One region of the Devosia sp. Root105 genome, then DNA from elsewhere that is predicted to be linked to it. Evidence: predicted binding sites of a transcription regulator. Region 1 holds the regulator's gene; each other region holds the start of a gene.
What was found. The regulator PhoB, encoded in region 1, activates phosphate uptake and scavenging genes when phosphate is short. The targets are predictions, from matches to a motif close to TGTCATNNANCTGTCAT.
Positions count from the first base shown of each region.

Region 2: ASC68_RS14335 (bifunctional 2',3'-cyclic-nucleotide 2'-phosphodiesterase/3'-nucleotidase) is a predicted target of PhoB. The motif match lies at 4,910-4,926, and genes of this name have one in related genera.
Region 3: ASC68_RS28420 (YdcH family protein) is a predicted target of PhoB. The motif match lies at 1,283-1,299, and genes of this name have one in related genera.
Region 4: phnC (phosphonate ABC transporter ATP-binding protein) is a predicted target of PhoB. The motif match lies at 2,260-2,276, and genes of this name have one in related genera.

Region 1 covers NZ_LMCR01000021.1:221,063-228,835, reverse strand. The annotation lists gene pstA (phosphate ABC transporter permease PstA) at 1-456, shown strand, start outside; gene pstB (phosphate ABC transporter ATP-binding protein PstB) at 478-1,287, shown strand; gene phoU (phosphate signaling complex protein PhoU) at 1,306-2,001, shown strand; gene phoB (phosphate regulon transcriptional regulator PhoB) at 2,101-2,802, shown strand; gene ASC68_RS27860 (amidase) at 2,850-4,331, opposite strand; gene ASC68_RS27855 (ThuA domain-containing protein) at 4,496-5,137, shown strand; gene ASC68_RS27850 (aldo/keto reductase) at 5,122-6,162, shown strand; gene ASC68_RS27845 (dienelactone hydrolase family protein) at 6,196-6,867, shown strand; gene ASC68_RS27840 (hypothetical protein) at 6,923-7,291, shown strand; gene ASC68_RS27835 (DUF1697 domain-containing protein) at 7,504-7,773, opposite strand, start outside.
Region 2 covers NZ_LMCR01000015.1:205,628-213,400, reverse strand. The annotation lists gene ASC68_RS14350 (ABC transporter ATP-binding protein) at 1-672, opposite strand, end outside; gene ASC68_RS14345 (hypothetical protein) at 811-1,617, opposite strand; gene cfa (cyclopropane fatty acyl phospholipid synthase) at 1,622-2,716, opposite strand; gene ASC68_RS14335 (bifunctional 2',3'-cyclic-nucleotide 2'-phosphodiesterase/3'-nucleotidase) at 2,831-4,807, opposite strand; gene ASC68_RS14330 (neutral zinc metallopeptidase) at 5,028-5,927, shown strand; gene ASC68_RS14325 (neutral zinc metallopeptidase) at 5,939-6,772, shown strand; gene ASC68_RS14320 (cupin domain-containing protein) at 6,774-7,292, shown strand; gene ASC68_RS14315 (diguanylate cyclase) at 7,479-7,773, shown strand, end outside.
Region 3 covers NZ_LMCR01000017.1:286,445-294,217, forward strand. The annotation lists gene ASC68_RS19855 (TetR/AcrR family transcriptional regulator) at 49-765, opposite strand; gene ASC68_RS19860 (DUF465 domain-containing protein) at 939-1,154, opposite strand; gene ASC68_RS28420 (YdcH family protein) at 1,333-1,503, shown strand; gene ASC68_RS19865 (VOC family protein) at 1,769-2,155, opposite strand; gene ASC68_RS19870 (sulfite exporter TauE/SafE family protein) at 2,287-3,057, opposite strand; gene ASC68_RS19875 (monovalent cation:proton antiporter-2 (CPA2) family protein) at 3,095-4,984, opposite strand; gene ASC68_RS19880 (cell cycle transcriptional regulator TrcR) at 5,008-5,730, opposite strand; gene ASC68_RS19885 (NAD(P)H-quinone oxidoreductase) at 5,827-6,876, opposite strand; gene ASC68_RS19890 (DUF1192 domain-containing protein) at 7,082-7,267, shown strand; gene ASC68_RS19895 (DUF1465 family protein) at 7,565-7,773, shown strand, end outside.
Region 4 covers NZ_LMCR01000020.1:199,342-207,114, forward strand. The annotation lists gene phnE (phosphonate ABC transporter, permease protein PhnE) at 1-246, opposite strand, end outside; gene phnD (phosphonate ABC transporter substrate-binding protein) at 316-1,224, opposite strand; gene phnC (phosphonate ABC transporter ATP-binding protein) at 1,317-2,189, opposite strand; gene ASC68_RS26500 (acetyltransferase) at 2,445-3,053, opposite strand; gene phnL (phosphonate C-P lyase system protein PhnL) at 3,050-3,754, opposite strand; gene phnK (phosphonate C-P lyase system protein PhnK) at 3,921-4,697, opposite strand; gene ASC68_RS26515 (alpha-D-ribose 1-methylphosphonate 5-phosphate C-P-lyase PhnJ) at 4,843-5,721, opposite strand; gene ASC68_RS26520 (carbon-phosphorus lyase complex subunit PhnI) at 5,885-6,985, opposite strand; gene phnH (phosphonate C-P lyase system protein PhnH) at 6,989-7,579, opposite strand; gene phnG (phosphonate C-P lyase system protein PhnG) at 7,579-7,773, opposite strand, start outside.

The sequences.
Region 1 (7,773 bases):
CCGCGTTCGGCGCCGATCGTCGGCGGCCTGGTCCTCACGCTGATGACCCTGCCCACCATCATCATCGCCACCCGCGCCGCGCTGCGCTCGGTGCCGCCCTCGATCCGTTCGGCTGCGCTGGGCATCGGTGCCTCGAAGATGCAGATGGTGTTCGATCACGTGCTGCCGCTCGCCACCCCGGGCATCCTTACCGGCACCATTATCGGCCTCGCCCGTGCCCTGGGTGAAACCGCGCCGCTGCTGCTCATCGGCATGGTGGCCTTCGTCGCCGACCGCCCGACGACGCCGCTCGATCCGGCGACCGCTTTGCCCGTGCAGATCTACATGTGGGCCAACGAGGCCGAGCGCGCCTTTGTCGAGCGCACCTCGGGCGCCATCATCGTGCTGCTGCTGTTCCTCGCCCTGATGAACCTCGCCGCCATTCTCCTCCGCCGCCGCTTCGAGCGCCGCTGGTAACCCCTGACCTGGATGACCGACATGTCCCTCGAATCTGCTGCGACCCTTGCCGCTCCCGTCTCGCGTCCTAACGCCCTGCCGAAGATGACCGGCGAGAATGTCGGGGTGTTCTATGGAGCCAAACAGGCGCTGTTCGACGTCAACCTGAAGATCGAACAGTTCAACGTCACCTCGCTGATCGGCCCTTCGGGCTGCGGCAAGTCGACATTTCTCCGTTCGCTCAACCGCATGAACGACACCATCGACGGCTGCCGCGTCACCGGCAAGATCAACCTCGACGAGGACGATATCTACGACCCGTCGATCGACGTGGTGGAACTGCGTGCCCGCGTCGGCATGGTGTTCCAGAAGCCCAATCCGTTCCCCAAGTCGATCTACGAGAACGTCGCCTACGGCCCCAAGATCCACGGCATCGCCCGCAACAAGGCCGACCTCGATGAGATCGTGCATTCCTCGCTGCGCCGCGCCGGCCTGTGGAACGAAGTGAAGGACCGCCTGCAGGAGCCGGGCACCGGCCTTTCCGGTGGTCAGCAGCAGCGCCTCTGCATCGCTCGCGCCATCGCCACCAAGCCCGAAGTGCTGCTGATGGACGAGCCCTGCTCGGCGCTCGATCCGATCGCCACCGCCGTCATCGAGGAACTGATCGACGAGCTGCGTGAGAACTTCACCATCGTCATCGTCACCCACTCCATGCAGCAGGCCGCCCGCGTCAGCCAGAAGACCGCGTTCTTCCACCTCGGTAAGCTCATCGAGGAAGGCAAGACCGAGGACATCTTCACCAATCCCAAGAACAAGCAGACGCAGGACTATATTACCGGCCGTATCGGCTGACCCGAGAGGAACTCGAGAATGGCATCGCTCAACGAGCACATCGTTTCCTCTTACGAGGACGAACTCACCAACCTCAACAAGGCAATTTCCGAGATGGGTGGCATGGTCGAACAGGCCATCACCGAGTCGGCCGTCGCCTTGCTCAAGCTCGATCACAAGCAGGCCCAGGACGTGCGCCTGTTCGACAAGAAGATCGACGAGATGCAGCAGCGCATCAATGACGCGGCGGTGTCGATCATTGCGCGCCGCCAGCCGATGGCGGCGGACCTGCGCATGGTGGTGACCTCGATCCAGGTCGCCAATGACCTCGAGCGCACCGGTGATATGGCCAAGCAGTTGGCCAAGCGCGCCATGCAGATCGAGTCCCTCGGTCTCGCGCCAAAATTCTACAATGGCGTCAAGCACATGAAGGAACTGGTGGCGCGGCAGCTGAAGAGTGCCATCGATGCCTACCTCAACCGCGACTCTGCTGCGGCCGTCGAGGTCTGCAGCCGCGATGACGAAGTCGACGCGATGTACAACTCGCTGTTCCGCGAACTCCTCACCTATATGATGGAAGATCCGCGCAACATCACGCAGTGCACGCACCTGCTGTTCTGCACCAAGAGCCTCGAGCGCGTCGGCGACCATGCGACCAACATCGCCGAAGCTGCCTACTACCTCGAAACCGGTCGCCACCTCGGCGCCGAGGAACAGCAGCGCCAGCCGCGCTAAGTCCCTTCGCCGTCTCATTGCGACGGCGAAGGTCTAAGCCTTTGATTTACAGAGCTTTCAGGTCCGTAGCTTTCCTGAAAGCGCTCTAGGGGTGATCCGATGTCAGCCACCATCCTGATCGTCGAAGACGAAGCCGATCTGGCCGTCCTGCTGCGCTACAACCTCGAAGCCGAAGGCTTCCGGGTCGCCACTGCCGCCTCGGGCGACGAGGCGGTGGAGCGCATCCGTGACGGCGTTCCGGACCTCATCCTGCTCGACTGGATGTTGCCGGGCCTTTCCGGCATCGAACTCTGCCGCCGCTGGCGCTCACGCGAGGAAACCGCGCGCACCCCGATCATCATGATCACCGCCCGCGGCGAGGAAGAAGAACGCGTCCGTGGCCTTGCCACCGGCGCCGACGATTATGTGGTGAAGCCGTTCTCGATCCCCGAGCTGCTGGCCCGCATCAACGCGCTGCTCCGCCGTTCGAGCCCGCAGCTCGTCACCGCGGTGCTGAAGGCCGGCGACCTCGAGCTCGATCGCACCAGCCACCGCGTCCGGCGCGGCGGCCGCGAGGTGCATCTCGGTCCCACCGAATACCGCCTGCTCGAATACCTGATGCGCCACCCCGGCCGCGTCTACTCCCGCGAGCAACTGCTCGACGGGGTCTGGGGCAACGACGTCTATGTCGACGAGCGCACCGTCGACGTGCATGTCGGGCGCCTGCGCAAGGCGATCAACCGCCACCGCGACGCCGACCCGATCCGCACCGTCCGCGGCGCCGGCTATGCGTTTGACGAGCGGTTTGCGGCGGTCAGCTGAGCGCCACATCAAGGGTGGGGGTGCCCCACGCTCTGATGTGGAGCCCCCTAAATCACCCGCTCCGCGCAGATCCGATAACTGTCCGCCCACGGCCGCAGCCGCTCGAACGTCGCGCTGGCCGCCAGCACATCGGCATCGGCATAACGCCGGCCGATGATCTGCATGCCGACCGGCAGCCCATCCACCAGTCCGGCCGGGATCGACGCAGCCGGATGCCCGGTGAAGTTGAGCGGGTAGGTGAGGCACCAGCCGATCCCCTGGTCGACCGCCTCGCCGTTCACCTCGCGCGGCCCGTGCGTATTGCCACCAACCTCGTTCTTCACCGGCAGCGCGGCAACCGTCGGGGTGATCACCAGGTCATAGGTGGCGAACGCGGCCTGGAACGCGTCGTAAATCTCCGACCGCATGGCCTGGTCGCGTCGGAGGTCGGCTGCCGTCATCGTCTGCCCGTAGCTTTCGATCCAGTGCAGGTACTCCGGCGGGAAGTCGCCGCGGTGGTCCGCCAGAAGGTCGAGCCCGCCCGCCTTTACCGCCTCCAGTGTCCCCATGTTCAATGGCATCATCAGCCGCAGCCAGAGCTCGCTCAGTTCGCGCTGCGAATAGCGGATGCCGAGCTTGATCTCTTCGACGTGCGCGCCGGCTTCGCTGAACGCCGCGACGGCCCGCTGTACCGTTTCCGCCACCCGCGGATCGACCGGGAACACATCGAGGTTGGGGCTGTAGCCGATCCGGAAACCCTTGATCGATTGCTTCAGCGCACCGAGATAGTCGACCGTCTCGCTAAGGCTCAGCGGGTCGCGCGGATCGTACCCGCCGAGCACACTCATCGCCAGCGCCGCATCTTCCACCGTGCGGGTGATCGGCCCCTCGAACACATAGGGCAGGTCGCCGGCAAAGGCGTTGGGTCGCATCACCACCGGCACGCGCCCGAAAGCCGGCTTGTAACCATAGACTCCGCACCAGGCTGCCGGGATGCGGATCGAGCCGCCGGCATCGGTGCCCTCGGCGATCGACACCAAGCCGTCGGCGACGATCGCCGCGCTGCCGCCCGATGAACCGCCCGGGTTGCGTGTGGTATCGAACGGGTTATTGGTCGCCCCGAACAGGTAGTTGTCGGTCACCCCGCGCAACCCCATCACCGGGGCATTGGTCTTGCCCACGAGGATTGCGCCGCCCTTTTCGATCCGCTCGGCGAACGGGCAGTGGAACTGCGCGATATTGTCCTTGAGCGCCCGCACCCCGCCGAAGGTCGTCGGCCAGCCGGGCTTGAAATCGAACAGGTCCTTGATCGCTGCGGGTACCCCGTGCAGCGGCGGCAACGTCGCACCGCTCATCACCGCCGCCTCGGCTGTTTTCGCCTCGCGCCGCGCATCGTCGAAGCCGAGATAGATCAGCGCATTGAGGCTCGGGTTGCGCGCCTCGATCCGGCTGATGGTCGCCTCCATGAGCTCGACCGGCGACACTTCGCGCTGGCGAATCCGCCGCGCCAGTTCGGTGGCGCTCAGATAGGAAAAGTCGCTTGTCGGCATGTTTGCCCCCCGCTTGTTGTTGAGGGGGATACTCGACAGGAAGCGCGCCCCGCACAATGCACCGTTCGACGGGGCAGCGGGCGCCTACCATACCAATTCCCGCTTGCCTTAACCCGCTGCTTTTGTTCAGGTCTCCCGCCGGTCAGCGGCGAGGGAAGCGGACTATGAAGACAGCATTGGTCGTATGGGGCGGGCTCGAGCTGCACGAGCCCGAAAAAGGCGCGCATATCGTGCGCGAAATCCTCGAGGGCGAGGGTTTTGAGGTCGATGTCACCGGCGACTACACGGCGCTCGGTGGCGAAAGTGTCGGCTCCTACGACCTGATCGTGCCGCAGATCACCGGCGGCGAGCTCGACCGCGAGAACTCCATCCGCTTCTGCGCCGCCGTCGAAGCCGGGACCGGCCTTGCTGCTTTCCACCACGGCCTCGCCACCAGCTTCCAGGGCAATGCACGGATCCGCTTTCTCGGCGGCTGCACCTTCGCCACCCACCCGGGCGATATCATCAGCTACCAGGTCGACCCCAAGGTGACGGACGACCCGATCATGGCGGGCATCAAGAGCTTCGAGCACACCTCGGAGCAGTACTACATGCATGTCGACCCCACCGTTGAGGTGCTCGCCACCACCACTTTCTCGGGCGAGCACGCCTTCTGGAAGAAGGGCGCCGAGATGCCGGTAGTCTACAAGTCCGCTTATGGCCGCGGTCGCGTCTTTTACACGGCGCTCGGCCACAAGCCGGCCGAGCTAGACAAGCCCGAGATCAAGACCATCCTGCACCGGGGGCTGCTATGGGCGGCCCGCTGATCCCCTCCCGTCCGGTCGGCGCGACCGGCCTCGAGATCAGCCGCATCGGCTTCGGCGGCGCGCCGCTCGGCGACCTCCGGCGGGCACCGACCGATGCCGGGGCCCGCGAAGTGCTTGAGGCCGCCTGGGATGCCGGTATCCGCTATTTCGACACCGCCCCGTTCTACGGCGCCGGCCTGTCGGAGCGTCGGATTGGCGATTTCCTGCGCGATAAGCCGCGGGATAGCTATGTGCTTTCGACCAAGGTCGGCCGGTTGCTGGTCCCCGACCGCGCCTTTTCGATGGAGCGTCACGGCGATCCACGCGCCCTGCCGTTCCGGCCGAAGTTCGATTTCACCTATGACGGGGTGATGCGGAGCTACGACAACTCGCTGCAGCGGCTGGGGCTCGAGAGCATCGACATCCTGTTCCTCCACGATATCGGCGCCTTCAGCCAGCGCGAGCGCCATGCCGAGACCATGAAGCAGGCACTCGAAGGCGGCGGTATCCGTGCGCTCGAAGAGCTGCGGGCCTCGGGGGCGGTGCAGGCCATCGGGGCGGGGGTCAACGAGTGGCAGATCATCGATGAGCTGATGAACCATGCCCGCTTCGATATCTTCCTGCTCGCCAATCGCTACACCCTGCTCGACCAGCAGGTGATCGACACCCTGCTGCCGCGGGTGAAGCGCGAAGGCGTGGCGATTGTCGACGGCGCCCCGCTCAACAGCGGTATCCTCGCCACGGGTCCGGTTCCCAACGCGATTTATGACTATGCGCAGGCGAGCCCCGAGATGATCGAGAAGACCCGCCGCATCGAGGAGTTGTGCAGCAAGCACGGCACCACGCTGATCCGCGCTGCCCTCAACTTCCCGCTCGGCCATGAGGCGATCACCGCCATCATCCCCGGCTTCTCCAATGTTGCCGAGTTCAACGACAATCTCGCCGGCTACCGCAAGCCCATTCCCGACGCGCTCTGGGCCGAGCTCCGCGAGGCGGGCCTGCTGCATCCGAAAGCGCCTGGCCCCGTTACCCCGGTCCTGGCGTAAGATAGGCTTCAACGTCCAACCCCCGGAGGCCCCATGGGCGAACGCATCAAACTCACCGCTGCCGATGGCTTCGTCCTCAACGCCTACCGCGCCGCCCCGGAAGGCAAGCCGCGTGGCGGCGTGGTGCTGATCCAGGAGGTCTGGGGCCTCAGCAACTGGATCCGCAGTGTTGCCGACCGCTGGGCCCGCCACGGCTACCTCACCATCGCTCCGGCGATGTTCGACCGCGCCGAGTATGGCTTCGAGAGCGAGAACTATGGCGCCGACCACTTTCCGCTGGTCGGCGAGCTGATGAAGAAGTTCTCGATGGATAGTGCCATGACCGACATCGAAGCCGCCATCGCGGCCGCTTCCGAAGCCGGCAAGGTGGGCATCACCGGCTACTGCTTCGGCGGCCGCGTCAGCTGGATCGCCGCCAGCAAGCTTGAGGGCCTCAGCGCTGCTTCCGGCTACTATGGCGGTGGCGTGCCGAACTATATCGAGCTGACACCCAAGGTGCCGATCGAGATGCATTACGGCGACAAGGACCAGGGCATCCCGCTCGAGCAGGTCGAGCAGTTGAAGGCCCGCCACCCCGAAGCCGACATCTACGTCTACAGCGGTGACCACGGCTTCTGTAACAGCGACCGGCCGGAAAAGTTCGACGAAGCCTCGTGCACCAAGGCCTCGGTGCGCTCGCTGGAGTTCTTCCATAAGCACCTCTGACCTCGCCCGTCACCTCGCCTATCTCAAGGAGGCAGCGGCCGACGCCAAGAAGGCCATGCTGTCGCGCCGGAAGGCGATGCTCGCGGCCCATCTCGTCGATGCCTACGCCGACCGGGTCTTCAGCTCCCGCGCCGAGCCGGCGGCCGATGTGCTGGAATTTCGCTCCGGCTTGGCCGGCGCCCACCCGGCGCTCGCCACCATCTTCGAGGTGGTCGCCGGCCGCGCCCAGCTCGTCACCGAAGCCGTCGAAGTGCCGCTTGTCGACTACGGCAAGCTCGGCGTCGAGGATTTCATGGTCAGCCTCTACAACGGCCACACCGTGCAGCGCCTGCGGATCATTGGTCCGGATGGCAGCCGGCAGGACGTGCATGAGGTGCTCGCGGCGGCGGTGGCCTACCTTGGAGGTGAGGGGGCAGCGCGCTAGTTCGAGGGGGTGGCACCACCCCCTCCGAGCTTCGCTAGTTCGCTTGCGCTCACAAGCTGCGCTTGCCTCCCCCATCGAGGGGGAGGTGGGGGCCGGTGCGTGGATTGGATCGTGCCTCACACACTGAACGGCACCTCCCCCTTGATGGGGGAGGATGGGAGGGGGTGGGGCGGCAGGCGGGGTGGGGCGGTTGAGGTTCCAGACTGGCTCGACTACTGCTTCATCGCCTCCAGCAGCTCCAGCAGTTTCTGCGTCGTCTGCCAGCTGCGGATGGTCATCGATTTATAGAGCGGGGACTCCATGATCTTGCTGAGCCGGCTCTTGGTCCGCTCGGCGCTGAGCCGCTGCGAGTAGATCATGCCCTCGCCGGGCCACACCTGGTCGACGCCATCGCGCGGCTTGAACAGAGCAAAGGCCTCGTCGCGGTCGATGTCCATCAGGAACACCGCATCGCTGTGATATTTGTCGGGCGTGTCGCCGAA
Region 2 (7,773 bases), on a different contig from region 1:
GAGTTCGGCGAGCGTGCCTTCGGCGACGAGGCGGCCGTGGTTGATGACGCCGATCCGTTCGGCCATGCGCTCGGCCACCTCGAGGATGTGGGTGGTCATGATGACGGTAACACCGGACGCCACCTTCTGCTTCAGCACATCCTTGACCTGCCGGGCGGAGCCGGCGTCGAGGCCGGTCAACGGCTCGTCGAGGATGATGAGGCGCGGGTTGTGCACCAGCGCACCGGCCAGCGCGACCTTCTGCAGCATGCCCTTGGAGAAGCCGCCGCAACGTTCGTTGGCATGCGGCCTGAGGCCGAGCCAGTCGATCAGTTCGTTGGACTGGCGCTCGGCCTCGCGCGCCTCGATGCGCCAGAGGCCGGCGACGAACTCGAGATATTCCAGCGGGGTCAGCCGGTCATAGACCATGGGCTCATCGGAGACCCAGGCAACGATGGATTTGGCGGCAATCGGGTCCGTCGCCGTGTCGATGCCGTAGACCGAGATCGCTCCGGCATCAGGCTTCAAGAGGCCTGCAACCATGCGGAGAATGGTGGTCTTGCCGGCGCCGTTCGGTCCGAGCAGGGCGTAGAATTCGCCGGCCTTCACCGTTAACTCGAGATCGACGACCACCGGCCGGTCGAAGCTCTTCCGGAGCCCGGAAATGGCGAGGGCAAAATCGGGGGACGGCATGCGAGGCTCCGCTATGTTCGCCTGGAGCCTATCCATCAGCCGTTGAGAGGCGCTGAACTGGGCCGGTAAACAAAGAGTAGTTCTCGCTTGGTCGCGTGATCGAACCGGAAAAGTCTGCAACTTTTCCTGATCACGCTCCTATTGCAGGCCCACGGCGTCGACGATGCCACCGATGCAGCCGCCATCGGTGGGGCGGGCGGCGCGGATCAGCTTGCCAAGATTGGGGCTCTCGCCCGGCGCGCCCCAGAGGCCGATGGTGATCTCGCTGACGATGCGGCGCTTGCCGTCGTCGTCGCAGGCGATGCGGACGCGCTTGCCGGCATCGCGGCCGAAAGCATCGTCGAAGGCTTCGCGGATCTGGTCGCGGGTCAGGGTCTTGCCGATATTGTCGGCGAAGAGGTCGCGCACCTTCGAGGCGTTGAGCGCAGCGAGCAACTGCGTGGCGACGCTGTAATAGCTCCCCTCATCGCCGCCGAAGCAGGTGCCGTGCTTGATCCACTCGTGCCGCTCGAGTTGCGAGCGCGTGCCGGGCATCGCTTCGTCGAGGGTTTTCTGCAGCGCGGTTGGAAGCTCGACCGGGGGCAGGGCCGACCAGCGGCCGTCGCGATCGAGCTGTTCGAGCTGGCTCGATACCTCGCAATACTCCCCGGTCGGCCAGAGCCCGTGCAGCGAGAAATGGTTGGCATCGAACCGGGTACGGCTCTGCTGGCGACATTCCGGCTTGCCGGCAGCGCCTTCGCAGAAGGCGGGCTGCCAGCTCGCAGCCAGAATCAGGAACTGCTCGGAAGCCCTGGAAGGTGTTGTGGGTTCCGGCCTTGGCGCGGGCTCGGCCGGGGCCGGGGGCGTGGCGACCACCGGCGGGGGATCCGCCGGCTTCAACCAGAGGTACACCGCCCCGCCGATGAGGAAAGCCAGCAGCAGGGCGGTAATGAACCTCGGGTTCATCCGCTCAACGCTGCGTCACGTAGCCGTCGGGCACGCCCCTTGTAGCGAGCACGAACTGCCAGACCTGCAGCACCTTGGCGCGGAAGCCGCCGGCGCAGCAGAGCAGGTAGTACTTCCACAGCCGGTAGAACCGCTCCTCCTCGGGGTTACGATCTTTCTTCCAGTTGCGCTCGAAGTTCTCGTACCAGGCGACCAGCGTCTTGTCGTAATGCGGGCCGATATTGTGCACGTCGATGACGCTGAACAGCCCGTCGATGGCCTTGCCGATCTGCGCGATCGAAGGGATGACGCCGCCGGGGAAGATGTACTTTTCCAGCCAGGCTTCGATGGTCTCGGTCGACCACTGGCTGCCGATGGTGTGCATCATGAACAGCCCGTCGTCTTTGATGACGCTGCGCGCCTTCTCGAAATAGGTGCGGTAGTTCTTGTGCCCGACATGCTCGAACATGCCCATCGAGACGGCATGGTCGGTCTTGCCCTCGAACTGGCGGTAATCCTGCACCCGGAACTCGACCGGCAAGTGCTTGTAGCGCTCGCGGCCATAGGCGGCCTGGTCGGGTGAGACGGTGACGCCGACGCAATTGGCGCCGTATTTCTCTGCCGCAAAGCCCATGAAGGCGCCCCAGCCGCAGCCGATATCCCACACGGTCTGCCCAGGCTGCACGCCGATCTTGCGACAGACCATGTCGAGCTTGGCTTCCTGTGCGTCATCGAGATTGGTGACGCCCTCCGGCCAATAGCCGCAGGAGCCGGTCATGCGCTTATCGAGCGAGGCCTTGTAGGCCTCGGTCTCGTTGTAGTGCATGGCAGCGACGCGCTGTGAGCGCGTGATGTTCTGCATGTTCATGAAGCGCGCCTGGACGATCTGCCAGACGAGGTTGGTGGTGACGCGCACGCCATCGGGAACGCGCGAGCGCAGAACCCGGTTGAAGAACTCCGCCATGTCGGCGACGTCCCAGATACCGTCCATATAGGCTTCGCCGAGGCCAAGGGTTCCCTGGCCGTATAGTCGTTTCCAGAACTCTTCGGAGTGGATCTGAGGGTCCCACGGGTTAGGACCGTTCAGCGTGATATCTGCCTCCTTGAGGAGGACTTCCATTTGTGGGGTGGCTCCCATCGAATCCCTGCTCGCTTAATAGACAAACGCGGGAGAGCCAATGCCCCTAAGGCAGGCAAGTCAAGGGCGGCAGGGGTGCCTGCCGCCCTCAATGGATCAGAGGGTGATGCGGTATTCGCCGAAGCCGTTTTCGCTGGTCTTGCCAGTGGCCTCGATCTTCACCGCGGTGACGTCGGCGAGATGCTCGGCGGCCTTGGGGCCGGTCTCGAACAGCACGGTGCCGCCAATCGGGGCGAGCGACCAGTTGCTGTCGGCCTTGGGCTCGATGGTCTTCTGCTCGATGATGTAGCGCACGATGATATCGCGGTTGGTATCGGGGCCCTTGAAGACGATCTTGTCGGGGCCGATGCCCGGGAAGGTGCCGCCGCCACCGGCGCGATAGTTGTTGGTGGCGACGACGAACTTCTGGGCCGGATCGATCGGCTTGCCGTCGAACATCAGGTCGATGATGCGGCTCTCGGTGTTGCCGATATCCTCACCCTTGGGGCCGTATTTCGATGGCTTGGTGACATCGATCTTGTAGCTGACGCCGTCGATGACATCGAAGTTGTAGGCCGGGAAATCGAGGTTGATCAGCGGCTGGTCGGCGCCGCCTGATGCCACCTGGTTGAAGATGCCGGCCGAGCGATCGAGCCAGTTCTGCACGTCCTGGCCGGTGATCACCACGGCCTGGATGGTGTTGGGATAGAGGTAGAGATCGGCGACGTTCTTGATCGCCACCGGCCCCACCGGCACATCGGTGTAATAGTCCGGACCGCCACGGCCACCGGCCTTGAACGGCGCGGCGGCAGAAAGGATCGGCAGGGCCTCGTACTCGGTGCCCTTCAGCATCTGCGTGAGGTACCACTTCTGGGCGATGTTGACGATCTGGACGCTCGGATCGTCGGCGACCAGCGCGAAGTAGGAGTGGAGCGGCGCGGCCGTCTCGCCGACCGGGCGGCGAATATAGGCGAGGGTCTCGTCGTGATCGTCCTGCGCGGCGGCGAGGATACCGGCGACGCTTTCGACCAGCGGCTTCACCTTGCCCTCGACGCGCTCGAAGATCGGGCGGGCTTCGGCGGTGTGGGAGACAACGCTCCACTTGCCGTCATCGGCCTTTTCGAGCAGCAGGTCGATCAGGCCCATATGCGAACCCCAGAAGCCGGCCATGACGGCGGGCTTGCCGGCGAGGGTGCCGGCAGTGAGGTCGGCGCCTTCGAGGCCCTCGAAATCCTTGGAGTTGGGGAACACCAAATGCTGGTGGCCGGTGACGATGACGTCGAGGCCTTCGACGGCCGCCAGTTGCAGCGCGGCGTTCTCGGCCTTGGGCTGGCCGGTGTCGGCAGCGATGCCGGTATGGGCCAGCGCGATGACGAGGTCGGCCCCTTCCTCACGCATTTTGGGAATATAGGCCTTGGCCGTCTCGACGATATCGCGGGTATCGACCTTGCCGGCGAGATGGGTGTTGTCCCAGGTCATGATCTGCGGCGGCAGGAAGCCGATGAAGCCCAGCTTGATGGTCTGCTTGGCGCCGGCGCCGTCAACCAGTTCCTTCTCGATAATCTTGTAGGGCGCGACATAGGTGGTGTCGGCCAGGGGATCGGCGCCGAGTTCGCCCTTGGCGAGGTTGGCCGAAACGATCGGGAAGTTGGCGGCGGCGATGGCGGCGTCGAGGAACTCGAGGCCGTAATTGAACTCGTGGTTGCCGAGCGTGCCGACCTCGTAGCCGAGGGTGTTCATGGCGGCGATGATCGGGTGCGGCTCGTTGGTCAGGCCCTTTTCATAGGCGATGTAATCGCCCATCGGGTTGCCCTGGATGACGTCGCCATTGTCGATGAGGACCGAGTTGCCGGCTTCGGCGCGGATGGCGTCGATGATCGCCGCGGTGCGGGCGAGGCCGAGCGTGTCGTTGGGCGCATCGGCGTAATAATCATAAGGGAAAACCGCGACATGCAGGTCAGTGGTTTCCATCAGGCGGAGGTGGGCCTGGCCGGCGGCAGCCTGCACCGCGAAGGGGTGCAGCACCACGGCGGCGCCAAGCGTCGCCGAGCCGGCGAGGAAGGCGCGGCGGGAAATTGAGTAATTGTAGTTCATTGACGTCTCCCACAACATTTGAAGAAAGCGCGACCAGACGGAACGTCGGCTCTCCTGGCCGGTTATCCCGCATGGCGATCTGGGCTCAGATGCCGCCGCGACGTGACGTTGCAATGACGACGGCAATTGTGACAGTGGCCTTTCTGGACCGTTTGGTCAAATTTGCTGTCGCAAGACGAATGGCAGTATTGTTACTGGGCTGGTCCCATGGAGATTCCGGATGAAGTGGCAAGGGCGTGAGCGCAGTTCGAACATCGAGGACCGGCGCGGCCAGGGTGGCGGCAACATGGGCGGCATGGGCGGCGGCCGTATTCCGATCCCGATGGGACGCGCCGGCGGCGGCGGCCTTGGGCTGGTCGGCATCATTATCGTCCTGGGCATCATCTGGTTCGCCACAGGGCAAAACCCGATCGACATTCTCACGGGGGGTGGTGGCGGTACGACGACGTCGCAGAGCCAGCAATGGGCGCCGCCTCCGAGCAATGCCGGCGAGGACGAACTCGCCAACTTCGTCGGCGTGGTGGTCAAGGACACCGAGACCCTTTGGGGTGAGGTGTTCCAGCAGAACAACCTGACCTACCAGCCGCCCAAGGTGGTGCTGTTCTCGGGCGCCACGCAATCGGCCTGCGGCACGGCGCAATCGGCTTCGGGGCCGTTTTATTGCCCGAACGACAAGAAGGTCTATATCGATCTCAGCTTCTACGATCAGCTGCGCCGCCAGTTCGGCGCGCCGGGCGATTTCGCCCAGGCCTATGTGATTGCGCACGAGATCGGCCATGCCGTGCAGGATCAGACCGGGGTGCTGCCGGAGTTCAATCGGGCCCGCGCCTCGATGAGCCAGGGGGAACAGAACGCTTACTCCGTGCGGGTCGAGCTGCAGGCCGACTGCTATGCCGGGGTGTGGGCGAACTACGTCAACCGCGAGAACCTGCTGGAACAGGGCGATACCGAGGAGGCGATCACCGCCGCCAATGCCATCGGCGACGACACGTTGACCCGCGGGCAGGTAGCCGAGCGCAATTTCACGCACGGCACCTCGGCGCAGCGCATGGCGTGGCTGAAGAAAGGCATGCAGACTGGCGACGTGACCCAGTGCGATACGTTCAAGGGTTCGATCTAGGAACAGCAAAGATGGGGCTGATCCCCGCGGGTGCACTGCCGCATGTGAAGCGGTTCGGCTGGTCCGGCGTCCTGGCGCTGGGCGTGGTGATCGTCATGCTGGCGGGGATCAATCCGATCACGCTGATCAGCGGCAAGGTTTCGCCGCCACCACCGCCGACCTCGATCACCGGCGTGCCGGCGAGCTCGGCCAGCCTCGAGCAGATCGCCGCCTATCCGCCGATCGTCGGCAGCGAGGCGGAGCTGATGTGGCGGCGCTTCTTCTGGCAGACGGCGATCCGTTTTCCGCGGGTGACGATGAGCGTGGTCGAGAGCTCGAGCGCCTTCGGCTGCGGCATGGCGGGCAAGGACCTGACGGTGTTCTACTGTCCCGACAATCGGCTGGTGTATGTGGACACCAGCGCCTACGAGCGGTTGCGCGCTAAATTCCCGCTCGGCGCCGACTACGCCATGGCCTACCTGGTGGCCGAGGCCTATGGGCATCACGTGCAATGGGCGCTCGGGGTGTTTACCGACCTGGTGGCGCTGCAATCGCTGAAGGGGGCCGACCGGATCGCTGCGCTGGAGCGGCAGATCGACCAGCAGGCAGCGTGCTATGCAGCAATGTGGACGATCACCGCCGGGATCGACGAGCTGAACAAGAACGCGGCGGTGATGGCGGCGGTGGGCGCGGTAGAGGCCAATCGCGGCAATGCCATCATCAACCTGCCCCTTGGCCGGGTGGTGCCCGAGGTGCTGCAGACCGCGACCCCCGAGGCGAGGGCCTTCTGGTACGACAAGGGCTACGCCATCCCGGCGCCGGGCAGCTGCAAGCTCGAAAAGATCGCCACTGAAGGGCTGGTGTGAGATGAGCGGCCGACTCGACGGATTGCGGGTCGAACGATTCTTCGACGACGGCACCTATCCCAACAGCGTGCTGCCCTTGCTGTTGTACGAGGAGGCGTTGCCGCGTGCCCAAGCCGATGCCGAGGCGATGGAGGCGCTGTTTGCCGCCAATGGCTGGCCGCCGGCTTGGCGCGCTTCGGTGTTCACCTACCACCACTACCATTCGACGGCGCACGAGACGCTGGGCGTGGTGCGCGGTTCGGCGCGGCTGCTGCTCGGCGGGCCGGAGGGCCGCGAGTTCGACGTCGAGCCGGGCGATGTGATCGTCATCCCCTCGGGCGTGGCGCATCGACGGCTCGATTCGAGTGGCGATTTCCTGGTCGTCGGCTGTTACCCGCCAGGGCAGAGCTGGGACCTGCTGCGCGGCGAGGCGGGCGATCGTCCCACTGCCGACCACAATATCGAGCGGGTGCCGCTTCCACGCACCGATCCGGTGGGTGGTGCAGACGGGCCGCTGGCGAAGCATTGGCGAGTGGGTTAATCGGGCTCGGAATAGGGTGCGCTTCGACACGCCCGGGGCCTATTCGATGTCGCTCGATCTCACCACGCTCTATCTGGTCTCCGCCATGGTGACCGGCATGTCGGGGCTGCTGTTTCTGCTCGACATGCGCGGACGGCCCGATCCTCGCCGCAGCGGTGAGCCGGTGCCTCGAGCGCGCGACCTGTTCTGCCGCTATGGCGGGAGGAGTTCGCGGCGTTGCTGCCGGGAGCGAGCCCTGATGTTGCCGGCGTGGTGGCCGAGCGGGTGCTGCGGGCGGTACGCGGCGTCACGGTGTGGACGCCGGCCGGTCCGCTGCGGCCGACCACCAGCATCGGCATCTCGGCAGCCAACGTCGAATCGATCGATCTGGGAGCGCTGATGCGGGTCGCCGACATTGCGCTTTATCGCGCCAAGCGGGGTGGGCGAGACCGCGCCGAGGGTGCCGGCGACGCGCCGGTAGCGTTGCCGAAAACCCTGCTAA
Region 3 (7,773 bases), on a different contig from region 1:
AGGGAAGAGCCCCGCCGAGCGCAAGCGGCTAGCCCTTGTCCTTTGTGGTCAGGCAGCGGTCGGCGGCCGGTCCAGTGCGCAGGCCAGCGCATCGAGCGCGGTGCGATCGGCCAGTTCGATCGAGCCCTCCGGCAGCCCGAGGATGCGGTCGATGACGGTGCCCAGATATTCCATCTTGTCGAGCAGGCGCTGCGACAGCCGCTCGAAATGCAGCCGGTCGCGGGTCTGGTAGAGCTCGACGATCAACTCCCGGTTCGAGGTCATCAGGTGCATGATGGTCTCGGCGGCGCTTTCCGGATCCGGCGTATCGAAGGTCTGCTCGGCAACGCCTTCGACAATGATGCGCGTCAGGATCGGCCGCACCACTTCGGTGACAGCGCGCTGGGTGCGCTCGAACAGCTGCAGGTTCTCGGCCCGGAACATCGGTTCGAACGTGGCGCGCAGTTCCGCCGCGGTCTCGGTCTTATGGCGGCGCATGGTGCCGAGGAAACCGGCGAGCTTGGAGAACGCATCGAGCGTTGGGTCGGAGAGTTCGGCTTCGGTCAGCGCTGCGGTCTGGCGCGCATAGCGGCAGGCGAGGGCCTCGACCAGGTCCTCTTTCGATTCGAAATGGTGGTAAAATGCCCCCTTCGAGACGCCGACGTCGGCGATGATCTGACTGACCGAGGTCGAGTCATAGCCATTGCGGGCGAACAATCGCTGCGCCGCATCAAGAATTTCGTCGCGCCGCGCCGGGGCGCTCTTCACAATTCGAGGAAACGGCATTCCGCCCTCCCAAGGACAGTCGCACGCGTCAATATCATGGACCGACCAGCGGTCGGTCAGCTGTGTAGCACGCTGCGTGATGAATGTGGAGCGCGGCGCGCCGACGCAGGCAGGTCTTTGATGCCGGCGCTCGGACGGGAAGCGGCTGCTTGGCTTCCGGAGGCGCCCTGCCGTCAGGCGATGATGTCGGGCAGCAGGATGTTCTCGAGCTGCACGATCCGATCCTTCAGGGTGAGCTTGCGCTTCTTCATGCGCTGAATCAGCATCTGGTCGGAGTAGCCGGACGATGAGAGGGTGTGAATGGCGGCGTCGAGGTCGGCATGTTCCTGGCGTTTTGCAGCCAGTTCCAGACCCAGCGCGGCTTCTTGTTCCTTGGTGAGCGGCAGCATCGCAGCGGTTGACGAGGTCCCTCAGCGAGGCGAAATGCCCGTGCGAAAAGGGTTAGCCGATCGGTCGGAGATTTGCACCTGATTTTGCACCAGCGGCGATGTGTTGCAGTCTTGCACATCGACAGCGCGTGAAATTTTTGTGACGATCACTGCGTCGAAAAGCTGGAGAGGAGTTGTCATGACGACTGAAGGCCACGTCGAATCGCTCGAGCGGCGTCACCGGGAATTGGACCGGAAGATCGAGGATGAAATGAGCCACCCCAGCCACGATGACTTGTACGTCGCGGCACTGAAGCGGAAGAAACTGGAGATCAAGGACGAGCTGACGCGAATGCTCAGCGAGGCCTGAGGAAACAAACAGAATCCCATGCAGTTGTGAGGGCCACGGCAAGCGCCGCGGCCTTTTTTCATGGGCGGCGTTTGGAGCGCGGGGCCACCCCACCCAGCTGCGCTGCGCTACGCTGCCGCCGGTGGCTGTGGACCCCCACCCTTGATCCCTCCCCGCAAGGGGGAGGGAGACGACAGCCCCGATATCAGTGTGAGGGTCTCCCTCCCCCTTGCGGGGAGGGATCAAGGGTGGGGGTCCACAACCACCGGCGCTCCGGGGTGGACGCTCACCTGAAATCGTTGATCTCGAACCAGTAGCCGTTGGGGTCCTCTACGAACACAGCGCGCATGCCGTCGGGGCGGGTGTTCACTGCGCCCGGGTTGCCCTGCATGTCGGAGAACGGCGTGCCCAGCGCCCGCAGATGCTTGAGCACTGCCTCGAAATCTGGAGCGGAGAGCGCGAAGTGCGTGCGCTTTTCCACATGGGTGCGGCTGATGTCGCCCGCCTGGATATGGAAGCGCTGGCTGTTGCCGAACTCGAACCAGCGGATATGGGTGCCGCCCATCGGGTCGGGCACTTCGCGGATCTGCAGCACCTCGGTGAGGAATTTCGCCGTCTCGTCGAGGTCGCGAACCAGCAGCGCGATATGGTCGAGGCGATAGTCGATGCTCATGTTCTTGCTCTTGTTGCACCCTGGAGGTCAGGAAAAGCCCGTCTCGCGAAGGCGGGGATCACAGGCCCTTCCGATTCGAAAACGCGACCAAGTCAAAGACTGAGAGCATCTCACCGAAATGGTGGGATGCGTTAGGCAGCGGCGCTGGTGAAGAACACCCCGACGGCGCCATCATAGATCAGCTTCAGCGACAGCAGGAACACCAACCAATACGTAAGCTGGTAAAACCGCTTCACTGAAATTCGCCGCACCAGCCAGACGCCGATGATCACCCCGGCAATGGCGAGTGGGGCGAGTATCGCGGCCCGTTCCAGATTGGCGACGTTGAGCTGGCCGAGGAAGAAGTACGGCACGAGCTTGGCGGTGTTGACGATGGCGAAGAAGAAGGCAGTGGTGCCTGAAAAGATCACCGGCGTCAGCTTCTGCGGCAGCACATAGATCTGGAAGGGCGGCCCACCGGTGTGGCTGATGAAGCTGGTGAAGCCGGCCGCGCCGCCCCAGAACATGCCCCAGGGTTTTGACGGCGGCAGCCCCTCGAGCTTCTTGCGCAGCGGCAGCAGCGCATCGAGGATGAACAGCAGCGTCAGGATACCGACGAACAGCAGCACCACGGCGTCGGAGACAAAGCTCCACAGCACCCAGCCGACAACGGTCCCCACGAAGGCGCCGGGCAGCATGATCTTGAGGATGCGCCAGTCGGCATCCTTGCGGTAGGTCCAGACGGCAATGGCGTCCATGACCAGCAGCAGGAGCAGCATCATCCCCGCGGCGTCGCGCGCCGGCATCACCAGGCTGAGGAGTGGCACCCCGACCAGCCCGAGACTCCCTACCAGCCCGGATTTGCTCAGGGCGACAATGAAGACCGCGAGGACTGCGACGGTCCAGAAATAGAGATCGGGCATGGGGAAAGGGGGCGACCGGTGGGAAGACAGACAGGCGCTACTCGGAGGCCCGCGGCGCCTTGTTGTCAATATCGCCTTCAGCAGAATGCCCCGGTTCCGGCTGTTGTTCTCGATCCGCCTTCATCACCGCATCGAGCATTTCGGTGGAGCGGCGGACAAAGCCGATATAGGCGGCCTGGTCGTGCCGCACGGCGTAGCTTTCGTGCAGCATGCGGGTGTCGTGCTGCTCGAACGCCTCGGCCACCCGGTGGGCCTCCGCCTTGTCGCGACCGAGCGCCAGCAGCGCGTCCTCGCCCAGCTTGATGGCGGCGCGGAAGGTCTCGCGCTCGATCACCTGTACGCCGAGCGCCATCAGGTCGTGGGCATGCGAGCGGTCGACGGCACGGGCGGCGACGATGACGTCGGGATAGTTGCGGCGGATCAGCTCGGCGATGCCGAGGATGCGCTCACCGCCGGCCACGGCGATGACGATCATCCTGGCCTTGTCGGCGCCTGCGGCGCGCAGAATCTCGAGGCGCCCGCCATCGCCATAGAACACCTTGACGCCGAAGCGCTTGACTAGCTCGATCTGCGCCGGATCGTCGTCGATCAGCGTCATTTCGAAGCCCTGGGCGCGCAGCAGCCGCGTGACGATCTGGCCGAAGCGGCCATAGCCGAGGACGATCACCCGGTCATGCGGGTTGGGCACGTCGGGACCTGGCGGCAGCTCGGTTTCGTCGCCGCCATTGCGGTTGAGGCGCGGCGCCCAGAGCCGGTCGTAGAGGAAGATCAGGAACGGCGTCGTCGCCATCGAGAGCGCCACCACCACGGTCAAGAGTTCGACCTCCGGACCCGAGAGGTTCCCGGCGGTACGGGCGAACTGTAGGATGACGAAGGCGAACTCGCCAGCCTGGCTGAGCAGCACCGCCAGCAGCACCCGCTCGGCGACGTGCATCTTAAAGAAGGTGGCGAGGACGAACAGCACCAGCATCTTGAGGCTGATCAGCGCCACCACCAGCGCCAGCACCAGCAGCGGGTTCTCGATCACCACGCTGAAGGCGATCGACATGCCCACGGTGATGAAGAACAGCCCGAGCAGCAGGCCCTTGAACGGCTGCAGGTTGCTCTCGAGCTCGTGCCGGTACTCGCTGTCGGCCAAGAGCACGCCGCCGAAGAACGCGCCCAGCGCCGGCGACAGCCCGAAGCTTTCGGTGACCAGCGCGGCGCCGATCACCAGCGCCAGCGCGAAGGCGGTAAACGCCTCGGGCACGCGGGTGCGCGCCAGCCAGCTCATCAGCGGCCGGATGACGAAGCGCGAGCCGAGCAGCGCCGCGGCAAAGGCGCCGACCACCACCAGGGCGATCCACCAGTCGATCGGGTTGTCGACTGCTTCGATCACATTCTCGCCGATCGCCTCGATGGGCGAGCCGCCCATGGCGGTGAGCAGCGGGATGATGGCGAGGATGGGGATTACCGCCACGTCCTGCACCAGGAGGATCGCCAGCGAGGCGCGGCCGGTGTCGGTCTTGGTGATGTTGCGCTGGTCGACCGACTGCATGGCGATGGCGGTGGAACTCATCGCCAGCGCCAGGCCCACCACCACGGCATCGGCCCAGACGAAGCCGATCAGCCGGGCCAGGATCGCGACGACGACGGTGGTCGCCGCCATCTGGGTCAGGCCGAGGCCGAACACCTTGTTGCGCATGCGCCAGAGTTCGCTGCCATCGACCTCGAGGCCGATCAGGAACAGCATCATGACGATGCCGAATTCGGCAATCTGGTGAATGAGGTCGGTGTCGGAGACCAGCGCCAGCCCATAGGGGCCGATCAGCACACCGGCGGCGAGGTAGCCGAGGATGGTGCCGAGCCCGGCCCACTTGAACAGCGGGACGAGCAACACCGTTGCGGCAAGGAGAACGAAAATCGCGAGCAGCAGGTTTATTTCCATCTCTGCTGCCCGCGCCTTAGCTCTTACTCTTCGGAATCGCCCTTCAGCGACTTCAGCTTGGCGAACACCGAGTCGGCGTCCAGCTCTTCCTCGCGCTCGGGGCGGCGTTCGGTATGCTCGTCGTCCTCGGCATGGTCCATGCCGGCACGGCCATGGGCGCCAGCCAGCGCTTCCTCTGCGGTCAGCAGCATGGTGCCCTGTTCGGCGATATCGCCCGGGGCAGCGCCCTTCGAGGCACGGCTCACTTCCAGATCGAGGTCGATCTGGCTGGCAAGACCGAGCGTCACCGGGTCCATCGGGGTGATGTTGGCATTGTTCCAGTGGGTGCCCTCACGCACCGCGTCGATGGTCGACTTGGTGGTGCCGACGAGGCGCATGATCTGCGCGTCCTTCATCTCGGGGTGGTTGCGCAGCAGCCACTTGATGGCGTTCGGGCGCTCGTTGCGGCGCGAGATCGGCGTGTAGCGCGGACCTTTGCGCTTGGGCGCGGCGACGCGGACCTTGGGGTCCGAGATCTTCATGCGGTAGTTCGGGTCGGCCTCGGCCTTCTCGATCTCCTCGCGGGTCAACTGGCCGTTCTGCAACGGGTTGACGCCCATGATGCCGCTGGCCACGTCGCCGTCGGCGACGCCCTGCACTTCAAGCGGGTGCAACCCGCAAAAGGCGGCGATCTGCTCGAACGAGAGCGCGGTGTTGTCGACCAGCCAGACGGCGGTTGCCTTGGGCATCAGTAGGGGCGTGGCCATGATAAATCTCTCCTTGAGGCGCGGCCGGGTTCTTCCGGTCCGCCCCGCCTCGTGGTTCATCCTGAGGGGGAATAATGCGCCTATATACCCGCGGGTTCAGGCCGATTCAATCGGATTGTCGCTATCATCAGCAGTCTCGCCCCATGGCGTGACGAGGATCAGCTTGCCGTAATTGCCGGGTTGCTCCAGTTCGACATGACCACGCGCAGCCTCGGCGAGCGGCACAGCCCGGATCCGCGGGCGGACCATGCGGCCATCGGCCAGCGCCGGCCAGGCCGATTTTGCGAGGCTCCGGGCGATCGCCGCCTTCACCTCGCGGCTCTGTGGCCTGAGGGTCGAGCCCGAGAGGGTCAGCTGCTTCATCAGGATCAGGCTGGCATTGATCTCGGATTTCGGACCGGCCAGCGTCGAGACGATGACGATATGGCCGAAGCGGGCCGCGGCGCGGATGTTCTTTTCCAGCGCATCGCCGCCGACGATATCGACGATGCGGTCGGCGCCTTTGCCGCCGGTGATCGACAGCGTCCGGGCGACGAAATCCTCGTTCGAGCGGTCGATGGTCTCGATGGCGCCGAGCGCGCGGGCATAGGCCGCCTTCTCAGGGTCCGAAACGATGGCGATCGGGTGGGCGCCGTGCAGCCGGGCGATCTGGATGGCGGCCCCACCAATACCACCGGCGGCGCCGTGGATCAGCACCTGCATGCCGGCGGTGACACCTGCCCGCATCACCAGCGTCTGCTCGATGGTGAAGAAGGTCTCGGGCAGGGCGGCGCCAGCGAGCATCGACCAGCCGGTGGGAACCGGCAGCACCTGCCCGGATGGGACCGCGACATATTCGGCATAGCCGCCGCCATGGGTCAGCGCCACCACCTGGTCGCCGAGCGACCAGCCGCGCACGCCCCGGCCGATGGCCGCGATCTCACCGCCGACTTCGAGGCCGGGCAGGGGTGAGGCATCGGGCGGTGGGTTGTAGGTGCCGCGGCGCTGGCCGAGATCGGGCGCATTGAGACCAGCGGCCGCAACACGGATTAGCACTTCGCCGGGGCCCGGTTGCGGCACCGGCAAGCGCACCGGCTGCAGTACCTCGGGGCCACCGAACTGGGTGATGGAGATCGCGGTCATTTCGGCGGGGATCGGCATGAGCATAGCTAGGACCATGCGGCGCACGCTGGCAATCGGCTAATCGTCCGGGGGACGTCGGAGGTGACGCCCCGGGGGGACGTCGCAGTCGACGCTCCGGGGACGTCAGAGGCGACACCCTGGGGACGTCGAGTTGACGCCCTGGGGGAGTCAGGGTTGCACGCTCCGGCAGGAGGGCTAAAATTCGGAAAACCCAAGCCGGGAGAAGATCATGTTCGACGACGACGCAGTCAAAAAACCGAGGGGACACGAGGTCGGCATGCTGATCGACACGATGTCGGTCGAGGAGCTCGAGGAGCGGATCGGTCTGTTGAAGGCCGAGATCGCTCGCCTGGAGCAGGCGATCGCGGCGCGCAACAAGACCCGCTCAGAGGCGGAATCGCTGTTCAAACTGTGAGGCGCCGCCGGGCACCGCGCTGGTGACGGAATGGCAAGGTTAAGAAAGCGAGTCTCGTTAACCTCAAATTAACACATCGCCGTTAACTTAAATCCTATCCAGTTCTCTGGATTTTGCAGAGTGGTTTCTCCCTCTGTTTGACGCCTCCCTGTTAACTTTCGAGAGCCGTTTCGACGGCTCTTTTCTTTTGTCCGGTTCCCATTGGCGCGTTAAGCCAACGGCAAGGGAGGCGGGCGCACAACGGGGTATCCGGCAGCAGGGGCCGGTCGCAATTTTCCGTTACCCGGGCAGCAACGCGTGGACGACAGCAGGCAGAAGCAGAAGCCGGTGGCCATCGGGCCGCGCATCGTCGCGTCGGGTGGGTTCGACATGCTCTATCGCGAGGGCATGGTGCTGATCGAGGAGGTCGCCTCCTATCTCGATGGCGATGGCCGCGCCGAGAGCCGCGGCCTGCCGCGCGAAGCCTCGTTCCTCTACGCTTCCGAGAGCATGCGCCTTACCACCAG
Region 4 (7,773 bases), on a different contig from region 1:
AATCTCCAGCGGGTCGTTCGGTACGAAGCTGCGGAGAAAATCGAACAGGTAGGGCAGCCGCTCGAAGAACTTGCCCGAGTTCGCCGCATTGGCGAAATTGAGCGACAAGGCCAGCACGATGGCGAACACCACCAGCGCGATGATGGAATAGACGCGCCGGGTGCGGATCTGCTGGCGATAGTGACCGTAAACAGTCCGGGTCGCGTCGCTGATGCCGCCGGCTGGATCGTGCGCGATATGCGCCATGCCGTGCTCCTGATGTCGAAACGGCGGCACCTCTGGGGTACCGCCGTTTCCATTCATTGGGTGTTGGGATCAGTCGCCGATCACGGACTTACGGGCAGCTACGATGGTGTCGTAGAAGGCCGGCTCGACTTCGACATAGGCGGTGTTTTCGCCACCGGTGAAGCCCTGGAAGCAGGCGAGATCCTTGGTCGGCAGCTCGAGGAAGAACGCCTGGATCTTGGCCTTCAGCTCTTCCGGCAGCTTGTTGGAGACCATCAGCGGGCCGTTCGGGATCTGCGGCGAGCGCCACAGCTCGACGATATCATCGGTGTCGAGGATGCCCTTCTCGACCATGGTGTGGAGGTTACCCGTGGTGTAGCCCTCGGCCCATTCGCCGACGCCCGAACCGAAGGTGGTGCCCGCATCCCAGGTGCCGTCGAGCACGCCGAGAACCAGGTTTTCATGGCCGCCGCCGAAGCCGGTCTCGCCGAAGAACTCGGCCACCGGAGCGCCGATATCGGCCGGCAGCGAGACGTTCGGCACGAGGTAGCCCGAGGTCGAATCCGGGTCGGCGAAGCCGAGCTTCTTGCCCTTGAGGTCGGCGAGCTTGGTGTAGCCCTTGTCCTTGCGGGCAACCAGCAGCGAATAGTAGCCGGTCGAGCCGTCGGCGCCGGCAGTGGTCAGGATCGGATCGACCGCGGCCGGGTCCTGCAGCACGATGGCGGCATAGGACGAAGCGCCCATCGAGGCGATGTCGATGGTGCCGCCGAGCAGGCCCTGGATCACGCCGTTATAGTCGGGCGACGGGAAGATCTGCACTTCCGGCACGCCGGTCGCGACCTTCAGGCCCTCGGCGACGCATTCGGTCTTGCGGATCTGGTCGGCTTCGTTCTCGGAACCATCGAGACCGATGCGGAGGACCGAGACATCCTGCGCGAACGCAGTGCTGGTCATGGTGAGGGCGAGAGTCGCCATCAGGACGTTACGGATCGCGGACATGGAAGTCTCCTTTGGTGACGCGATTGGCTTTCCGCCACCTGTCGCGCCGCGCAAGCAGGCGGCTGACCGGCAGGAGCGGAAACTCTGAAATCTCAGTTGGGCAGGCCGGCCGAAGCGAGCGGGGCCTCGAGGGCGCCCGCCGGCAGCTCGGCGTGCTTCTTCTTTTTCCTCTTGGGGACGATGGCCTCGAGGCTGGTCGAGGTCATTTCCTCCGAGAACGCTTCTTCGAGGCCGTCGGCGCCATAGAGCTCACGCGCCACCTCGGTGGTCAGTTGCTCGGGCGTGCCATCGAACACCACCCGGCCGGCCGACATGCCGATGATCCGCTCGCAATAGGCGCGGGCGGTATCGAGGGTGTGGAGGTTGGTGATCACCGTGATCCCCTGCTCCTCATTGATCGCCTGCAGCGAATCCATGACGATCTTGGCATTGCGCGGATCGAGCGAGGCGATCGGCTCGTCGGCGAGGATCACCTTGGGCTCCTGCATCAGGGCGCGGGCAATGGCGACGCGCTGCTGCTGGCCACCCGACAACGTCTGCGCCCACTGGCTGGCGGTCTGGGCGATATCGAGCCGCTCCAGCGCCCTGAGCGCCAGCAGTTGCTCTTCCTCGGAGAAGATCTGGAGGAGGCTCATGATGGTGTTGCGGCGGTTGAGCCGGCCGAGCATCACGTTGGTGATGACGTCGAGGCGCGGCACCAGGTTGAACTGCTGGAAAATCATGGCGCAGTCGCGCTGCCAGTCACGCAACGACTGCCCGCGCAGCGACGAAACTTCGAGGCCGCCGAACTCGACGCTGCCTTCGCTGACATCGATTAGCCGGTTGATCATCCTGAGCAGGGTGGATTTGCCGGCGCCGGAACGACCGATGACGCCGACCATCTGACCGGCGGGGATTTCGAGGTTGACGTTGTCGACCGCCACCTTGGCGCCGAAGCGACGTGTAACCTTGGAAATCTTCAGCATGCGCACAAACCCCGTCCAATCGACGGGGCCAACTCGTAAGGCGGCTACACGAAGCGTGCGTGAAGGTTGGGTGACGTCTTGATGACAGTGGAAAAGCGCCTGTCGCAGGGGGCTAACCCCCTCTCTGATCACGCCTTTCCATCACCGGGTCATTGCCGCGAAAGCGGGAACCTCGGTTTGTGGAGCGTCCTGTCGCGCACCAGAACAGAGATTCCCGCTTTCGCGGCAATGACCGGTGTGTGGGGTACGAGCAGTTTACTCGTACTTTTCGAGGAAGGCTTCGATCTCCAGCGCACGGAAATCCGGCAGCGCCTGATGCAGCTTGTCGTGGCTCCAGTCCCACCAGCCCAGTGCCAGAAGGCGATCGGCGATCGGGCCGGGGAAGCGCTGGCGGATCGGCTTGGCCGGCACGCCGACGGCAATGGCGAAGTTGGCGACGTCCTTGGTCACCACCGCGTTCGAGCCAATGATTGCCCCATGCCCGACCTTGACGCCCGGCATGATCACCGCGCCGTGGCCGATCCAGGTGTCATGGCCGATCTCGATGCCGTTCTCGGCCCGCCACTCGAAGAACGCCGCGTCATCGGCTTCGCCCTCAAAGTACCAGCTCGAGCGGTAGGTGAAGTGATGCAGCGAGGCGCGCTGCATCGGGTGCTTGCTGGCATAGATGCGCACATTGGCCGCGATGTTGGCGAACTTGCCGATCTCGGCATAGGCGATCTGCGTGCCCTCGACGCAGTAGGAGTAGTCCCCCAGGCTCGAGCGGTTGACGTGGCAGTGTGCGCCGACCTCGGTGTACTTGCCGAGGACGGAATCCTTGACCCGGGCGGTCGGATCGATGACAGGCGCCTCCGAGAGCTTCATGCGGCTTTCCTTGCGGCGAACAGGGTGACGTCGACGATGCGGTCGGCAACCTGAGCACGGACCTCTTCGTCATGGAAAATGCCGAGCAGCGCCACACCGGCTCGCTTCTTTTCGGCAATCATCTCCACCACCACGGCGCGGTTGGTGGCATCGAGCGAGGCCGTCGGCTCGTCCAGCAGCAGCACGGGATGCGGGGTGATGAAGCCACGGGCGATGTTCACCCGCTGCTGTTCGCCACCCGAGAAGGTCGCCGGCGGCAACGACCACAGCCGCTCGGGCAGGTTGAGCCGCGCCAGCAGCTCACGCGCCCTCGCCGTGGCCTCATCCCGGGAGACGCCACGGCTCACCAGTGGTTCCGCCACCACATCGACCGTGGTCACCCGCGGCACGGTGCGGAGGAACTGGCTGACATAGCCGATGGTGTCGCGGCGGAGATCAAGCACGGTGCGTGGGCTGGCCGTCGCGAGATCGACAGGCTGGCCGTGATGCAGCAGCGAGATCGACCCGGCATCGACGCCATAATTGCCATAGACCATCTTGAGCAGGCTCGATTTGCCAGCCCCCGAGGGACCGCCAAGCACCACGCACTCGCCGGCATTGACATCAAACCCGACACCCGAAACCACCGGCAGCACGATGCCGTCGCGCAGGTGCATGGTGAAGGACTTTGCGACGTCTGAGACTGAAAGCAGGGCGGTCATTTGTTAGACTCCGGTGCGTGGGGCCACCCCCACCCTTGATCCCTCCCCACAAGGGGGAGGGAGACGACTGCACTATCAACGCCCCCGATGAAGCGGCCCCTGCGCCTCCCTCCCCCTTGTGGGGAGGGAATGAGGGTGGGGGTGGCCGCGCGCTCCGGCGTCACGGTCACACCTGCAAAATCGAGCTGACGAGCAGCTGCGTATACGGCTCGCGCGGGTCGTCCAGCACCCGGTCGGTGAGGCCCTGCTCGATCACGTGACCGTCCTTCATCACCATCATGCGGTGCGACAACAGCCGCGCCACCGCCAGGTCATGCGTGACGATGATGGCCGAGAGCCCCAGATCGGCGACGAGGCCGCGGATCAGGTCGAGCAGGCGCGCCTGCACCGAGACGTCGAGCCCGCCGGTCGGCTCGTCCATGAAGACCAGACGCGGATGGGTAACGAGGTTGCGGGCGATCTGCAGCCGCTGCCGCATGCCGCCGGAAAAGGCGCGCGGTTCGTCATCGACCCGGTCCTCGGCGATCTCGACGCGACCGAGCCATTCGATGGCCGTCGAGCGGATCCGGCCATAGTGCCGGTCCCCAACCGCCATCATCCGCTCGCCGACATTGGCGCCAGCCGACACGGTCATCCGCAGCCCATCCGCCGGGTTCTGGTGCACGAAACCCCAGTCGGTGCGCATCAGGAAGCGCCGCTCGGCCTCGCTGAGGTCGTAGAGATTGCGCCACACCTCGTCACGCATCCGGTACTCGGCAAGGCCGGAGGTCGGCTCCAGCCGGGTCGAGAGACAGTTGAGCAGCGTCGTCTTGCCCGAGCCGGATTCCCCGACAATGGCCAGCACTTCGCCCGGCCACAGCTCGAACGACACATCGGCGCAGCCCATCCGGCTGCCGTAGAACTTGCTGAGGTCGCGAACACGGAGGAGAGGTTCGGTCACGATTTGGCTCCTAGGCTAAACGACTGCCCCACCCACCGGATCATTCCCGCGAAAGCGGGAACCTCCGTTTCGGTGCGCGCCGCAAACAGGGATCCCCGCTTTCGCGGGGATGACCCGGTGGATGTGGGACAGCTTGGGGCCAATAGCGTCATTCTGCTGCCTCCAGGGCGTGGCCGGCAAGCTTGCCGCGGTGGCCGTGCTCGCGGCGGTCCTCGCAATTGTCGGTGTCGGAGCAGACGAACATGTGCCCGCCCCGGTCATCGAGGATCACCTCGTCGAGATAGACCCCGGTGGCGCCGCACAGCGCGCACGGCTCCTCGAAATGCTGGATCTCGAACGGATGATCCTCGAAATCGAGGCTCACCACTTCGGTATAGGGCGGTACTGCGTAGATGCGCTTCTCGCGCCCGGCGCCGAACAGCTGCAGCGCTTCCGACATGTGCATTTTGGGGTTGTCGAACTTCGGCGTCGGCGAAGGGTCCATCACGTAGCGGCCCTCGACCTTCACCGGATAGGCGTAGGTCGTGGCGATGCGGCCATGCTTGGCGATATCCTCATAGAGCTTCACATGCATCAGCCCGTATTCCTCGAGCGCATGCATCTTCCGCGTTTCGGTCTCGCGCGGCTCGAGGAAGCGCAATGGCTCGGGGATCGGCACCTGGTAGACCAGCACCTGCCCCTCGGTGAGCTTGGCTTCCGGGAAACGGTGGCGGGTCTGGATGATCGTCGCCTCTTCGGTATGGGTGGTCACCTCCACCTGAGCGACCTTGGCGAAGAAGGCGCGGATCGACACCGCATTGGTGGTGTCGTCGGCACCCTGGTCGATGACCTTCAGCACGTCATTGGGCCCAATGATCGAGGCGGTAACCTGCACCCCGCCAGTGCCCCAGCCATACGGCATCGGCATCTCGCGGCTGGCGAACGGCACCTGGTAACCCGGCACCGCGATGGCTTTGAGAATAGCCCGGCGGATCATCCGCTTGGTCTGCTCGTCGAGATAGGCGAAGTTGTATTTGGCGATGTTCATTTGGATTGTCCCCGACGCACCGACCCTGCGACCGACCACGGAGTCATTCCCGCGAAAGCGGGAACCTCTGTTTGCGGTGCGGGAAGTAAGAAAACGGAGGTTCCCGCTTTCGCGGGAATGACCCGGTGGGTTGAACGAATGCCTGCGTGTGCGGCGACTGAAGTCATTCTGCCGCCTCCGGATAGGCTTCTGCTTCGTCGGCAATGTCGTGCTCGGCGCGCATCTCGCGCAGCAGCCCGAGTTCGCCCTGGAAATCGACATAGTGCGGCAGCTTCAGGTGCTCGACGAAGCCGGTCGACTGCACGTTGTCGGAATGCGAGATGACGAATTCCTCGTCCTGTGCCGGATGGTTCACATCCTCGCCGAGCTCGGCGGCGCGCAGCGAGCGATCGACCAGCGACATCGCCATGGCCTTGCGCTCGGCCTGCCCAAACACCAGCCCGTAGCCGCGGGTGAACTGCGGCGGTACCTTGGCATTGCCCTTGAACTTGTTGACCATCTGGCACTCGGTGACCCGGATACGCCCGAGGTTCACCGCGAAGCCGAGCTCCGGAATATCGAGCTCCACCTCGACCTCGCCGATGCGGATCTCGCCGACGAACGGATGCGAGCGGCCATAGCCGCGCTGCGTCGAGTAGCCGAGCGCCAAGAGGAACCCTTCGTCACCGCGGGCCAGCGCCTGCAGGCGCCGATCACGGTTCAGCGGGAACTCCAGCGGTTCGCGGGTGAGATCGCCGATCTCCTCCTGCACTTCGGACACGTCGGGCTCGATCAGCCCCTGGTGATCGAGCAGGTCAGTGACCCGCGGCGCCGGCTCGTCTGCGCTGGCGCGCGCCATGGCTTCATCGACCGCAGCGCCCTCGGCAATGCTGGGGTCGAGCAGGCGGTGCGTATAGTCGAAGGTCGGTCCGAGTAGTTGGCCACCCGGCAGATCCTTGAACGTCGCCGAAACGCGGCGCTCGATCTTCATCGCCGCAGTGTCGATCGGCTTCGAATAGCCGAAACGCGGCAGCGTGGTGCGATAGGCGCGCACCAGGAAGATCGCCTCGATCAGGTCGCCGCGCGACTGAATGATGGCCAGCGCCGCCAGCTCGCGGTCATAGAGCGAACCCTCGCCCATGGCGCGATCGACCGCGAGGCCGAGCTGTTCGATGATCTGGTCGAGGCGCAGCGCCGGCACCGAGCGATCGCCGCGACGGCGATCGGCGAGCAGCCGGTGAGCATTGGCAATGGCGGCCTCACCGCCTTTGACGGCAACATACATGGCTCAAGCCTCCGAGATGCGAGTGGTGCGCGGCAGGCCGACAACCGTGCCGGCGCGAACCAGCAGCAGGTCGACGCCGCGGGGGAAACGGGCGCGGTTATCGGCCCACTGCTCGATGAAATCGCCGCCGGGCAGCGGCAGCTCGGTGCTGAACTGGTCCTTGATCCCCGGGCCCTTGAGGGTCACCGGCCGAGCACCGACGCCGACAGCGAGGACGACCGTGGTCGAGCGATCCGGGTACTCGTCGGTGCCCTGCCCAAAGCGATCGAGCGCCGGCAGCAACGCCATGTCGCTCACCAGTGCGAACGCCGCCGCGCCGATATCTGATGTCAGCGGCGCGCCGCAGTGGAACGCCAGCCAGGCCACCACCGCCTCATTGGCGGCGAGCACCGGATCGAGCCATACCAGTGTGTCGTGATCGCACAGCGTCAGCGCCACGGCGCCGAGTTCCGGCGTCAGCGGCGCCGGCGGCGCGGCATCGGATGCGATGGACTGCACCGAGCCCGGACGGGCCAGCGCCTCCATCACGGCGCGGAACACACTCTGCGCCCCCAGCACCAGGTCGGCGAAGCCGCCTTCGATTGTCGTATCCATCAATCGTCTCCCCGGACCATGGTGAAGAAGTCGACCTTGGTGGCCGCCGTCTCGTCGCGGAGCTTGGCATCGGCTGCCGCCTGCTCTTCGCGCAGCGGCCGCAGCACCAGCGACTCCACCGCCTCGGCGTCGCGCTGCAGCAGCGCATCGAACAGCGCCGACTGCACCGCCTTGTCGCCGTCGCGACCGAGGCA